One region of the Priestia sp. ST2 genome, then DNA from elsewhere that is predicted to be linked to it. Evidence: riboswitches for the same ligand, from Rfam matches in the RefSeq annotation. Region 1 holds a riboswitch; each other region holds the start of a gene.
The links. Region 1 has a riboswitch for ZMP and ZTP ahead of AC0KUU_RS08210 (phosphoglycerate dehydrogenase). Riboswitches for the same ligand answer to the same signal wherever they lie in the genome.

Region 1 (4,698 bases):
CATAGCAGTTACAAATGAAAATGGAGAAAACGTCGGACAGCTTAAGAGAATGCATAAAAATATGTGGACGAAAAGTATTGATTTTTTAACTCGTGATGGACTTCCAGTGTTAGATTCTATTTCTTGGTTTCCTATCTTTTCCTGCGGCTTAAAGGTACATTTACAAGTTCAATGGGAAGGAAGAACGGTGTTTATTGATCACGTGAAAAAACACCGGTGGGTGATAAAAGAAAATGGAAAAACAGTGGGGCATCTATTAGGTAAAGGACTAATTAAAAACGAAGGAGCACAAGAAATTAGATGGGGAAATAACGTCTACATGTTAAGCAGTCATGAAGCTATAGAGGAAGCGTGTATTTTTAATCAAAAAAGAGAAAAAGTCGCAGAGTTTAAATCAGACCTTTTTCATTTTAAAGAAGGCAAACACTCAATAAGAGTAACAGAAGAACTGCCCGTACCCATTTTTATCGCTTCTTACTATATAACTACTTTTATTATGCCATACATATAATCAGGCGCAGAATGATTCTGCGCCTGATTTTTATATCATGATTTTACAAATATCATTTGTGAATTTAACGGGATCACTAATAGATAAGCCTTCAATTAGAAGAGCTTGGTTATATAATAAATTTGTATAAAGGTCTAATTTCCCTTTATCATTTTCAAATGCATCTTTTAAAGAAGCGAATACATCATGATTTACGTTAATTTCTAACACTTTTTCTGCTTTTACATGCTGATTGTCAGGCATAGCACTTAAAATTTTCTCCATTTCAATCGTTACTTCACCATCAGCTGATAAGCAAACGGGATGTGTTTTTAAACGTTTAGACGCGCGCACATCTCCTATTTTTCCCCCCAAAGCTTTTTTCATATAGTCAAATAGCTCTTTATTTTCTCTTTCCTCAGACTCATTGAGCTGTTCTTCTTCTGCTTCAATCCCTAAGTCACTGCTTGAAACAGATTTAAATTCTTTTTCTTCGTACGTCATTAACATTTTAATCGCAAATTCATCGATATCTTCTGTAAAATATAGAATTTCGTAACCTTTATCTGCAACCAATTCTGCTTGAGGAAGCTTTTCAATTCGGTCGTACGATTCGCCTGATGCATAATAGATATACCTTTGATCCTCAGGCATGCGCGATACATATTCGTCTAGTGTTACGAGCTTTTTCTCTGTAGAAGAATAGAATAAAAGCAGGTCTTTTAATACGTCTTTGTTGCTGCCAAAGTCACTGTAAACACCGTACTTCAGCTGGCGGCCAAATGATTCATAAAACTTCTCGTACTTTTCACGTTCGTTTTTAAGTAAGCTTTTTAATTCATTTTTGATTTTCTTGCCGATGTTTTTGGCAATCAGCTGAAGCTGTCGGTCTTGCTGCAAAATTTCACGTGAAATATTAAGAGATAAATCTTCAGAATCTACCATACCTTTTACAAAGCTAAAGTAATCTGGAAGAAGATCTGCACATTTATTCATAATTAAGACGCCGTTTGAATACAGTTCAAGCCCTTTTTCAAATTCTTTTGAGTAGTAATCAAACGGACTATTTTCTGGAATAAATAAAATGGCATTGTAGCGAATCGTTCCATCCACATTAATATGAAGGTGAGTGAGCGGTTTATCAAATCCGTAGCGCTTTTCTGAATAAAACTGCTCATAGTCTTCTGAAGTCAATTCATTTTTATTTTTCTTCCAGATCGGTACCATACTGTTGATAACTTGCTCTTCTGTATAATCTTCTAGCTCGTTATCAGAACCTTCTTTAGGACGTTTTTCCGTTATGTCCATTTTAATCGGGTAGCGGATAAAGTCTGAATACTTTTTAATAATCTCTTTTAAACGATAATCTTCTAGATACTCATCATATGTTTCATCTTCTGTATTTTCTTTAATTTTTAAAATAATTTGAGTCCCAACCGTTTCTTTTTCGCAAGGTTCGATTGTATAGCCATCAGCACCAGTAGATTCCCATTTATAGGCTTCATCGCTGCCTAACGCTTTACTAATCACGGTCACGACATCTGCCACCATGAACGCTGCGTAAAACCCAACGCCGAATTGGCCGATAATCGTGTGCCCGTCCTTTGTTTCATTTTCGTTTTTAAACGCAAGGGAACCGCTTCGCGCAATTGTGCCCAAGCTGCTTTCAAGCTCTTCTTGCGTCATGCCAATTCCAGTATCCGTAATGGTTAAGGTACGGTTAGTTTTATCTGGTGTTACTTTTATGTAATAGCTTTCTTTGTTAAAACGCAAGGAGTCGTCTGTTAAGGCTTTGTAATAAATTTTATCGATTGCATCACTTGAATTTGATAGAAGTTCTCTCAAAAATACTTCTTTTTGAGAATAGATGGAATTAATCATCATCTCTAATAATCGCTTTGATTCAGCTTTGAATTCTTTTTTTGACATAAGAAATTCTCCTTTCCAAATAGGGCTTATAAAACAATTAGCACTTGAGTGGATAGAGTGCTAATCACTCTTCTTATTTAACATGTATTAGGGTATTTGTCAATATATTAGGAGATTCGCTAAAGAGATTAAAAATTAGACTGAAAAAAGCAAACTTTTAAAAAAAGGTTGAACGTTCTGAAAGAGTTTGCTAGAATATACTTAATTTCAAAGACTATATGTGACTGGCGAAACGCGGATAACCGTGAGGAAGCATATAGTGACGTAGCCGTTCGCCTGGGCAGAGGTAAGGGATTAATACATATCTCTTACCTCTTTCTGTTTAGGGGGAGAGGATATAGAAGTTATCACATATGTAGGCTAAAAAACCAGACTTTTTAAAAAATTAAAAATGAAGTTCCTTTATCCAAAGGTAAAAACATGTAAAACTACGATGATAATCAGAGGAGAGTACAAAATGAGCACATTAACATTAAAAAAAGTACAAACAATCAAAACATTAAACAACATTGCACAAAAAGGTCTAAATGTTTTTAATCAAGAAGGTTATCAAATTGACAACGACAGCGAAAGTCCAGATGCGATTGTCGTGCGTAGCTTTAACATGCACAGCATGGCATTTGACCAAAATTTAAAAGCTATTGCACGAGCTGGAGCAGGGGTTAATAATATACCGGTGGACGCTTGCACGGAGCAAGGTATCGTTGTATTTAATACGCCAGGAGCTAATGCAAACGCAGTAAAAGAAATGGTTTTAACTACAATTATGGCTTCTTCTCGTAACTTATTTGCTGGAGTTGAATGGACAAAAGGATTGGATGGCCAAGGTGATCAAATTCCTAAGTTAGTTGAAGCAGGTAAAAAACAGTTTGTTGGAAAAGAAATCAAAGGTAAAACGTTAGGCGTTATTGGTTTAGGTGCAATTGGTGCTCTTGTAGCAAACGATGCGCTTGATTTAGATATGGACGTAATTGGTTTTGATCCATTCATTTCTGTTAATACAGCTTGGAATTTGTCTCGCAACGTACAGCGTGCAATGTCTCTAGAAGAACTATTTGCAGCATCTGACTATATTACGGTTCACGTTCCATTAACGGACGATACAAAAGGTGTTTTCAACAAAGAAACGTTTAGCATCATGAAACCTGATGTTCATATTTTGAACTTCTCACGCGGTGAGCTTGTAAACGAAGAAGATATGAAAGCTGCTCTTGAAAGTGGAAAAGTTGGAAGATACATTACAGATTTCCCAAATCAAAATGTCTTGAACATGAAAAATGTTGTGCCAATTCCTCATCTAGGGGCATCAACTCAAGAATCAGAAGAAAACTGTGCGGTAATGGCAGCACGTCAAGTGAAAAATTTCTTAGAAACAGGAAACGTTAAAAACTCAGTGAACTTCCCGAATGCATCTCTTCCTTACACTGGGAAAAAACGCGTAGCTGCTTTCCATCACAACGTGCCGAATATGGTAGGACAACTTACGCAAGTATTCTCAAACTACAATTTAAACATCGCAGATATGGTGAACAGAAGCCGCGGTGAATATGCGTATACAATGATCGATATTGACAATCAAGTAAGTGACGAGATTGTGCCTGAGCTAGAAGAAAAAATCGGTCAAATTGAAGGAATTATTACAAGTCGTATTATCTAATTTGGTTCCCATCATATTTTAGTGTTACAGCCCTAACTTAGAAAAGTTAGGGCTGTTTTTACATGGTGTTTACCTCATATCAATTCCTTCATTCTCATAGCATATAGAAATACCTTTAAAGAGGTGAACGTTTTGTCAGGAGAACTGATAGGAATTTTGATAGGGTCGCTCATCGCGCTGGCAGGAACATTCATTACGTCTGTTGTAGCTATAGTGATGTCGAAAGAGCAATACAAACAAGAGCTTCGCAAAGCATTTATCCAAAAGAAAGTTGATGCCTATACCCATGTGTGTCAAGTTATTCTAGCTATAAAAAACGATTTACTTACAAAAACTGTTTCTTCAGCTGGCTTAAACTGGACGGCTCAATCTATTAACAAAATAGCAGATGTGTGTATTACGGAAGGGCTATGGATCGATGAAGAAGACAGCAAAAAGCTGGAGGTTCTGCAGAAGCAACTTTCAAAATTTGTATTTGATGAAATAGAACTGTCTAGACATGATATTCTCACAGCCTGTTATGAAATTGTTGAATATTGCGAAAAAAAGGTAAGGATTCTTCATTCTATGACTACAAAAGAATAGGTGATTACTACTTTAAGAAGTGATAGTAGAAGTATTA
Region 2 (4,698 bases), on a different contig from region 1:
AGACTTAACTAACTTCTACTTCCATGTAACGGATTCCACAAAACGTGTAATATGTAACGCGATAATTTTAAATTGATTTTTGTGTCACACTGTTCCACTGGTATTCATCCAGTTTGGCATAGTAACTTTACACCGTAAATTTGTCAATTGGTGTAAATTACCCCTGCCCATCAAGTCGAGACAAATCATTACCCCCATAACGGAAAAATGCCATTTTTGTGTAATTTAATGGAATTGATGGTGTTTTTTAAGTGCATTGAGATTTCAAATGCAAGAAACAGGGGTGTGTAGTAGAATAGATAATACTGGAGGGGGATTGATGAAAGAATATATTTATGTAGAAAACGAAAAAAAAATGAAATTGAAATGTGGATTTTTTAAAAAAGACATCGTATTTACCATATCACTCTTGTTAGCAATCTTAAGCTGTTTATTCCATGCACCAAAGCTAGAATATATAAATTTTAAAGTATTAGTCAGTTTATTTAATCTTATGCTCGTAGTTAAGGCTCTGGAAGAGCTTAAACTATTGGATAAGTTCGCCATTGCTATACTAAGTAAATGTCATAATAGTAAAAGTGTTTCAGCAATCCTAATTTTATTATGCTTTTTTAGTTCCATGCTTGTAACGAATGATGTTGCATTAATAACATTTGTACCATTAACACTTATAATTAGTAAGATTATACAAACTTCTATGTTAGATACTGTTATATTAGAGACAATTGCGGCTAACATTGGAAGCAGTCTAACTCCAATGGGAAATCCTCAAAATCTTTTCATATTTACTAACTACGGAATAAGGCCTATACAATTTTTCACAACAATCCTTCTATTAGTGGTTCTTGGAATTATTCTGTTATTCTTTCTTAATCAAAGATTGAATAGTAAAACATTGGAAATGGAACTTCCGTATATTCCTATAAATAATAAAAAAAAAGCAACAGTATGGGGAATACTATTTGGCATCATATCTGTATCCATACTAGGGGTTTTAAGCTATAAACTTGCGTTTATCATCGTATTGGGAACCGCATGTATACTTGACATAAAATTATTGAAGAAAATTGATTATTTATTGCTTATTACTTTTATATGCTTTTTTATATTTATAGGAAACATATCGGAATTAAAGGTAGTACAGACATTTGCCAACGAAAATCTCAAAAGTCCCACATCTATCTTTTTCAGTTCCATAATTTTAAGCCAACTGATAAGCAATGTACCAGCTGCGATCTTTTTATCAAAATTCTCCGTGAATTGGCAGCCTTTATTAGTAGGTGTGAATTTAGGTGGACTTGGCACGATTGTGGCTTCCCTCGCAAGTGTAATTTCATTTAAACTTTTTATTAAGAGAGATCCACAAAAAAGTAAAATGTACCTTATAAGGTTTAGCTTTTATAACTTTTCGATTTTAGCTCTTTTAACTCTTGTTTATTATTTTACGATGAAAAATCAACATTTCTTTTAATACAAAGTAATTGGTTTAAACAACTTTGGGGTTCTACCAATATAAAAAAACCAATTTCTCAAATTTTAATACTGAGAAATTGGTTTTTTATTATGAGATTTTAATTTGATATAATAGTATTTTTAATTTTTTTCCACATAACTCAATAGGGGGATACAACGAAATGAGTAAAAAAACGGCTTTGTTGCTTATAGATGTCCAAAACATCATGTTTTCTTATGAAGGTGGATCTTTATGGAATGAACAGCAAGTGCTTCAAAATATTACTTATCTAAGGGAAAAAGCTCACCAATCTAATGTACCAATTATCTATATCCAGCATACAGACCCTAGTTATAATAGTATGCTTAGTGAAGGAAAAGTCACATGGGAAATCCATCGTGATGTTAGCCCCTTACCAACAGACATAGTTATTCAAAAATCTTCTTGGGACGCATTTTATCAAACAACTCTACATAAAAAACTTCAGGAACTTGAAATTGGAAGATTAGTCATTGCAGGGATGCAAACTGAATTTTGTTTAGATACTACTTGTAGAAGAGCATATAGCTTAGGTTATAAAGAGAATATCTTAGTAAAAGATGCTCATAGCACATTTGATACGGCTGTGCTTTCAGCTTCAAAAATAGTAGAACATCATAATAATATTCTAGGCGGCAGATTCGTTACATTAAAAGAAGTAAAGAAAATTATATTTTAATCTAATAAATAACTTTTCAAAGGAAAAAACAGCCTTTCAAAGGCTGTTTTTTGTTCCTGGAACGCACATTATGGTAACTAATTTCGTATAGGATATACATCTAGTCCTCCTTTATTTGTTAAAATTAAAGAAAAGGGGGGAGGGACCATATGATCATATCTGCAATGGTTGCTGTAGGAAAAGAAAATGTAATTGGGAAGGATAATGATATTCCCTGGAGACTCCCAAATGATTGGAAATATCTAAGAAAAGTTACTATGGGGCATTCAATTATTTTAGGTAGGAAGAATTATGAATCCATCGGAAAACCTCTGGAGGGACGTAAAAATATTATAATGACCACAAATGAAAATTATAAAGCTCCAGGTTGTTATATAGCTCATTCAGTTGAACAAGCTCTTTCCATGTGCGAAGGGGAAGAAGTATTTATCCTTGGAGGAGAGGAAATTTATCGACAATTCCAACCCTACACTCATAAATTGTATATAACTAAAATCAATCATTATTTCAAAGGTGATCGCTTCTTTCCAGAGTTTGATTTTTCTCTATGGAAAGAGTTATCGGTTGAAAAAGGTATTGAAGATGAAAGAAATCATTATGAACATTACTTTCATGTATATGAAAAAATCAACTAATTAAGTTAAGATACCAATAAATACCTTTTATGTAAATTAGATTAGTATATAATATATAATTTAAAAAGAAAAATTTAGATAAAAGTATTGTTAAAATTACTTTTATTATGTAAAATTTACCTATAAAACAGACTATGTGTTACTGGCGTAAACATGGAGGACCATGAGGAAGCACATAGATAACGGCCGTACGCCTGGGCAAAGTATTTGAACATGAGTTCAAATACTTTTTTTATTTAGAAAGGGGATTTTTTACATGAAAGAGATTGGTTTACGGTACGGAATGAACCCAAATCAAAGTAAAGCTAAAGTTCAGAATGCTAAAAACACGCCTATTAAAATCTTAAATGGAGAAGCGAGTTATATTAACTTTCTAGATGCATTAAACGCTTTTCAACTGGTTCGGGAGCTTCGACAGGCTACTGATCAACCTGCAGCTGCATCCTTTAAACACGTAAGTCCAGCAGGTGCAGCTGTGTACTCTCCACTAAATGAGACACTTACTGAATCCTATTTTGTTAAAGGCCTAGACCTGTCTCCATTAGCGATTGCTTATGCAAGAGCGCGTGGGACAGATAGGATGTCTTCATTTGGAGATTGTGCTGCTTTTAGTGATGAAGTGGATATAACTGTAGCTAATCTCCTCAAAACAGAGGTTTCTGATATGATTGTTTCACCAAGCTACACTCAAGAAGCACTAGAGATTTTGAAACAGAAAAAGAAAGGAAAATATCTAATTTTAGAGATTGATCCAAATTATGTGCCTGATCTAATTGAAAAAAGAACGATATTTGGCATTACTCTAGAACAACAAAGAAATGATGTACAGATTGGGAAAGAAGTTTTCAATCAGATTGTTACGACTCAATGTGATATCCCTGATCATGCAAAGAGAGACCTTCTTGTTGCTCTTATTACATTAAAATATACACAATCAAACTCCATTTGTTTCGCATTAGATGGCCAAACAATTGGAATTGGTGCTGGACAGCAGTCCCGTATTCATTGTACGAGGTTGGCTGCTGAAAAAGCTGATAAATGGTGGCTAAGACAACATCCAAGAGCCCTTAACATGAAGTTCAGAGAAGGCATTTCTCGTGTAGAAGTTAATAATGCAATTGATGGATGGCTGAATGATGATATTACTGAGGTAGAAAATGAGCACTGGAAACAATGTTTTGAGGAGGTCCCTGCTAGGCTAAGTAAGAGTGAAAAACGAGAATGGCTAAAAAGATTAAAAGGCGTTTCCTATGCATCCGACGCTTTTCTACCTTTCCGTGATAATATCGATCGTGCGGCTCAAAGTGGCGTTAAATATGTGGTTCAAACAGGAAATTCTTTACGAGATGAACAAGTTACACAGGCAGCAAATGAATATGGGATGATCATGGCACATTCAGGTATACGTGTATTCCATCATTGAGCTATGAATTAAATATGATTAGCCCAAAAGAGCCAAGACTTATAAAGGGATTGGCTCTTCTAGAATGTTTTCGATACATGCGATTATGGCAACTACATTTTATATCATTTACATATAGTCATCTTTCTTATGAAACGAGGTTATTATGAGTGTCTTTAATTTAATTCAGCTAATTTTTTCAAACGTTCTTTGTCCCTAATAATGTAACCTCGCGACTGCTTTTCAATAGTCTTTGATTTACATAGCTGGGCTAGTACATGGAGTAGATGGCGATATGATACACCCAAGTATTCGCATACTTCAGTATGTTTTTCTTTATAAAAGTTATCATCAGCCGACAACATTATAAAAGCAGCAAGACGGTTCTCGAGTGGATAGGCCTGATTTTGTGTATACTTTGCTGAAATTTTAGTTGCTTTCTCACTTAAAAAACTGCATAAATATCTGAGAAATGTTACATCTGTTAAGA
Region 3 (4,698 bases), on a different contig from region 1:
CGGCTCGTTCGAACTGCCTTTGTATCTTTACAATAATTTGCTTTCATTAGTAAGAACCTCCATTGATGCCTATCATAATAAGAATAAAAGAATGAATGAACCTATACTAGCATATTTTGATAAATTTAGCTTTACAAAAAGCTCGTCGATTTATTTACAGAAAACAAAAAAGAGAAGAAAAATTCTTCTCTTTTTTGTCTATCGAATATAGCTTGATCCAAACGTTTTACCTAAAGAATCACTGTATAGGTCACTTGATTTTACAGTCCATTTCTCATCTTCTTTCACCATAAAAATTCGTAGGGGACGACTTCCTTCTTTCGTTTCTAATTCATTTACAATATCTTTGAATTTAGAAGCCGCAAACTCTTCAGAGTGTTCTGTATCGTAATCTTTCGTTTCATCTGTGTATGCTCGCTTAAGCTGCGATACGTATGAATATAAGTCTGATAAATCAAGAGTAGTGTACTCCACTTCTACTACGGCTTTATTATTTGCATTCGCAATCACATTTGTTTTCACGCTTGCTTTTTCTTTTAAAACATCTTTATACATGTTAAAAAAATCTTTTTTTGCTTTGTCGGTTAAACTGTTAGAAAACGCACCTTTTAATTCCTCATTAAACGCTTTTTTCTGTTCTTCTATGACAGCTGTTTTATCTGCTGTTACATATTTATCATAGTCTACGTTTTCTTTGTTTAAGTAAAGGACTTCTGTGTAAGCTTGCAGAGCTTTTTCTGGGTCTTGCAGCTTATTATAGCTTTTGGCGTATTTTTTCGTATCCAGTGTTAATGTCACTTCGTCGATTTCTTCATCATAATCAGATGATTTTGGCTGAAGCCCAATTTTGTACTTTTTATCTTTTTTGACTTCAAAGACAAATGTTAATTTTTTTTGCTTTCCAGCGCCAATCTTGTCAGATGCACTGCTTTCTAGTCCAAGCTCACGACTGTTCACTCCCGTTTTTGGAGACAGCTGTTCATCTCCTTCGTATAAATACACACCGTCATAATCTGATAAAGATATACTGTTTTTGGATACATTTTTCACTTTTAAATCAACTTTCAACAGCCCTTTTTCTTCACTTGTAGCTCCTTCATCACTATCTACTAAAATGTAAGAAGCGCTGTCAATGGATGCTTCAATCGTCTTATTTTTAGCCGAAGTGGATCCTCCCGTTTCCTTAGAACTGTTGCAAGCCGCTAATACTAGCATAAGTACAAAAGCCAAAGCCAAAACATTCATTTTTTTCACAGCTTCCCAATCCCCTTTATTTTGTTTTTTTAGAACTTTATCCCAAATAAAGGTTCCCCCTGTATAAATACTTAAACCTTAAAATCTATATTTTTTACAATATTTTGATAAAAACTAAGTCTAAATTCTCCACTGACCTAAATAAAAAAACACGAGCACAGGCTCGTGTTTTTTTATTTAGATTTAAAATTTTCTTGATTGATTTGTTCAGCTTCTTTCATATATCGGTTAGATTTGCCGCTTTTAATTCCCCAGTAATAAAAAGCTAATGATACGCAAGCAATCACTAGCATATCCCATCCGAAAGGCAAAATATTTTTGCCTCCGAATTTTTCGCTTCCTATGTAGGAAATAAAAATCATGCACGCTAAATAGATAAGCATCCAAGCCCCGGTTAAAAATTCTTTTTTAAAGCCCACCCATTTATTTTTCGCTTGGTAATAAAAATAAACAGGCAGGCCAATTGCCATAATAAAGATCACTTCACCTGTAAGTGGCCACCTTGCCCAGTAAAGCGTCAAGGAAGCAAAAACGAAGCCGCATGGCGCAATAACTGATGCCCCTTTTAAATAAAATGGACGGTAAAAGTGTGAAGCCGTTTTTCTTAATGTTATAAGCGCTACAGGACCCATAATATAAGAGATAAGCGTCGCTACTGAGATCACTTCTGCTAAGACACCCCATCCTCTAAATAAAAAGAGAAACAAAAAGCAAGCTGCTAAATTCAGCCACATAGCTGGGCGCGGGACATTGTAAAGTGGATGAAGAGTACCAAATATCTTTGGCAAGTATCCATTTTGCTGCATCCCGTATAACATTCTAGAAGTAGTTGCCGTATATGTAGCACCTGTGCCAGAAGGAGAAACAAATGCGTCTGCGTATAACACAATTGTTAGCCAGTTAATTCCAAGCGCAATCGCTAAATCAGCAAAAGGAGAATTAAAATTCAAATGATTCCATCCATCAGCAATTGATGACGGACTTACTGCTCCGATAAAGACAATTTGCAATATAATGTATACAATTCCTGCAATAAAAATTGAACCAATTACAGCTATCGGAATCGATTTATTAGGTGATTTTGCTTCTCCTGCCATATTTACAGGACTTTGAAACCCATTAAATGCAAACACAATACCTGATGTTGCCACTGCCGTTAAAACACTGGCCCACCCATAAGGGGCAACCCCATGCTCACTTGAAAAGTTTCCACTATGAAAACCAGCGAAAAATAAAGCCCCTGCCGTTAAACCAGGAATAATTAATTTAACAATCGTAATAAATGAGTTTGCTTTCGCAAAGAGATTTACCGTCCAATAGTTCACAAAAAAGTAAACGAATAATAACAAAGACGCAACTGCCAACCCCTTGGACGTTAAAATGCCATTGTCTACCAATTCATGAGTCCAGCGAGCCCACTTCCACGGCCAAGTACTCATATATTGCACAGATGCAATAGCCTCCACTGTTATCGTTGAAGCGATTGAAATCCAGTTAGCCCAAGCAGCCAGAAAACCAATAAATGATCCGTGTGAATACTGAGGATATTTAACCATCCCCCCTGCTTGTGGAAACATCGCGCCCAGTTCAGCATATGATAGGGCAATGGTCAAAATAACCACCATTCCAATAACCCATGAAAAAATAGCCGCGGGTCCCGCAATTTGAGCTGCTTTCCATGCTCCAAACAGCCACCCTGAACCGATAATCGAACCTATGCCTGTCATGGTTAAAGCAAATGTTCCCATCTTCCTTTGCATATTGCTCATCCAAATCTACTCCTCTTCCCTAGGAAAATAAAAAAAACACTTGCGGAATTTTCTCAAGTGTTTGCCCAGGCGCGCGGCTTATACGCTATATGCTCCCCCATGGTCATCCATGTTGCGCCAGTCACATATAGGAATATATTTTTTATCAGTATATAACATTCATTTCTATTACTCAATACACAAAAATGTTTACATTACTTTTATAAAGATAATAAATTATTCGTAAAATTCCGAATAAAACTTCTGAAATCTCTTTTTAATTACAAAAAACAACTAAAATCCTAACCTTTCTTGTTGTTTGATTCTTTTACTCCACGAGCAGATTACCTTATAAAAATTATATTAATATATAATATTCATTTACATAATAAGAATTAACAGCTATATATCCATAGAATTCTTGCACTAGACCCTTTACTTATATACAATATGAAGAAAAGATACTAAAGTGAACTGCCCACCGCTTAGCTACGCTTGAAGTGGGAGACTTCTTTTAGGAAAACGTTAAAACCTACATATCATGCACTTCGCAACAAATGAAGTACTTCGAGCAAACTTCTCTGTTTACGCAAGCGCAAAACAGGGAAAATTACGAAAAAAGATTGTTAGAGGGATGCTTATGAATTATGCAAATGTAAAAGTTCTTTATTTTGATGACGACGGAACCATTCCAAATCACCCTCGTCTTCCAGTTTTGTTGTATGAACACGTATTTATTAGTAAGAAAGAGAAAGTGGAGAGCATTTTTAATTCTCACAACTGGAAAAACAGCTGGGTAGGCGGCATACATGATTTTCACCATTACCACAGTAATTCTCATGAAGCACTAGGTGTAATTAGCGGATCTGCACGTTTAAAACTAGGTGGACATATGGGGGAAAATATCGTGGTGCATGCTGGCGATGTGCTCGTACTTCCTGCAGGAACAGGGCATATGCGTCTGCAGTCAACTGCTGATTTTAAAGTGGTTGGAGCTTATCCAGAGGGCATGGATTACAATTTACGAACAGGAAAACAAACTGATCGCCCTCACGTATTTGATGAAATTGCACAAGTACCTATTCCTACAACAGATCCTGTTTATGGCGACAAAGGACCACTGACAGAGTGGTGGAACTAGACAAGCACTTATTGTCTAGTTTTTTTATTTGCTCTGTTTTATTCTTTCCATGAATCTCTATTTGAACATACAAATTCTTTTCTTATGATGCAATAGCAATATACTTTATCTCAGCGAAATAATAAAAACTTCCCGGTCAAAACTAAATTTCTTCTTTACCGTTCTCTTTTTGCTTCAAGAGCAACTTCGCTTAGATTATCCCCCTTTTTTTCCTTCGTAATCATTTCAAATATACTCCCACCATAACCTCTTTTTTGTTTTTCTAAAAAAATTTCCATAGATTATAACGAAATTTTCAAAAAACTTATTGCTTTACCATGTCAGACTTGCTATCATAGTGAACATTGTTAGATAAATTTTTAGTAGGAGGAGTAAAATTGAACAGAAAATTCATAATTTTTATTTTATTCATCATTCCATTTATTGCTCAATTCGTTTTTTTACCTTTTGTAAATAACATTCATCCAATTATTTTTGGATTACCTCTTTTGCATTTATGGTTATTTTTATGGGTCTTCTTAACGCCTGTGTGTACATTTATCATTTATCGTTTAC

Region 2: linked by a shared signal. The riboswitch ahead of AC0KUU_RS28840 (phosphoribosylaminoimidazolecarboxamide formyltransferase) and the one ahead of AC0KUU_RS08210 (phosphoglycerate dehydrogenase) in region 1 are both predicted to bind ZMP and ZTP.
Region 3: linked by a shared signal. The riboswitch ahead of AC0KUU_RS16175 (APC family permease) and the one ahead of AC0KUU_RS08210 (phosphoglycerate dehydrogenase) in region 1 are both predicted to bind ZMP and ZTP.

Annotation. Positions count from the first base shown of each region.
Region 1 is NZ_JBVVNT010000002.1:346,822-351,519, reverse strand. It holds gene AC0KUU_RS08220 (tubby C-terminal domain-like protein) at 1-511, shown strand, start outside; gene htpG (molecular chaperone HtpG) at 542-2,419, opposite strand; ZMP/ZTP riboswitch at 2,630-2,708, shown strand; gene AC0KUU_RS08210 (phosphoglycerate dehydrogenase) at 2,877-4,076, shown strand; gene AC0KUU_RS08205 (hypothetical protein) at 4,209-4,661, shown strand.
Region 2 is NZ_JBVVNT010000015.1:8-4,705, reverse strand. It holds gene AC0KUU_RS28855 (SLC13 family permease) at 320-1,471, shown strand; gene AC0KUU_RS28850 (cysteine hydrolase family protein) at 1,635-2,171, shown strand; gene AC0KUU_RS28845 (dihydrofolate reductase) at 2,321-2,806, shown strand; ZMP/ZTP riboswitch at 2,935-3,013, shown strand; gene AC0KUU_RS28840 (phosphoribosylaminoimidazolecarboxamide formyltransferase) at 3,063-4,229, shown strand; partial or broken gene AC0KUU_RS28835 (helix-turn-helix domain-containing protein) at 4,385-4,698, opposite strand, start outside.
Region 3 is NZ_JBVVNT010000003.1:742,082-746,779, forward strand. It holds gene AC0KUU_RS16165 (acyl-CoA thioesterase) at 1-47, opposite strand, end outside; gene AC0KUU_RS16170 (DUF5105 domain-containing protein) at 199-1,245, opposite strand; gene AC0KUU_RS16175 (APC family permease) at 1,428-3,023, opposite strand; ZMP/ZTP riboswitch at 3,080-3,158, opposite strand; gene AC0KUU_RS16180 (cupin domain-containing protein) at 3,544-4,143, shown strand; gene AC0KUU_RS16185 (DUF3311 domain-containing protein) at 4,521-4,698, shown strand, end outside.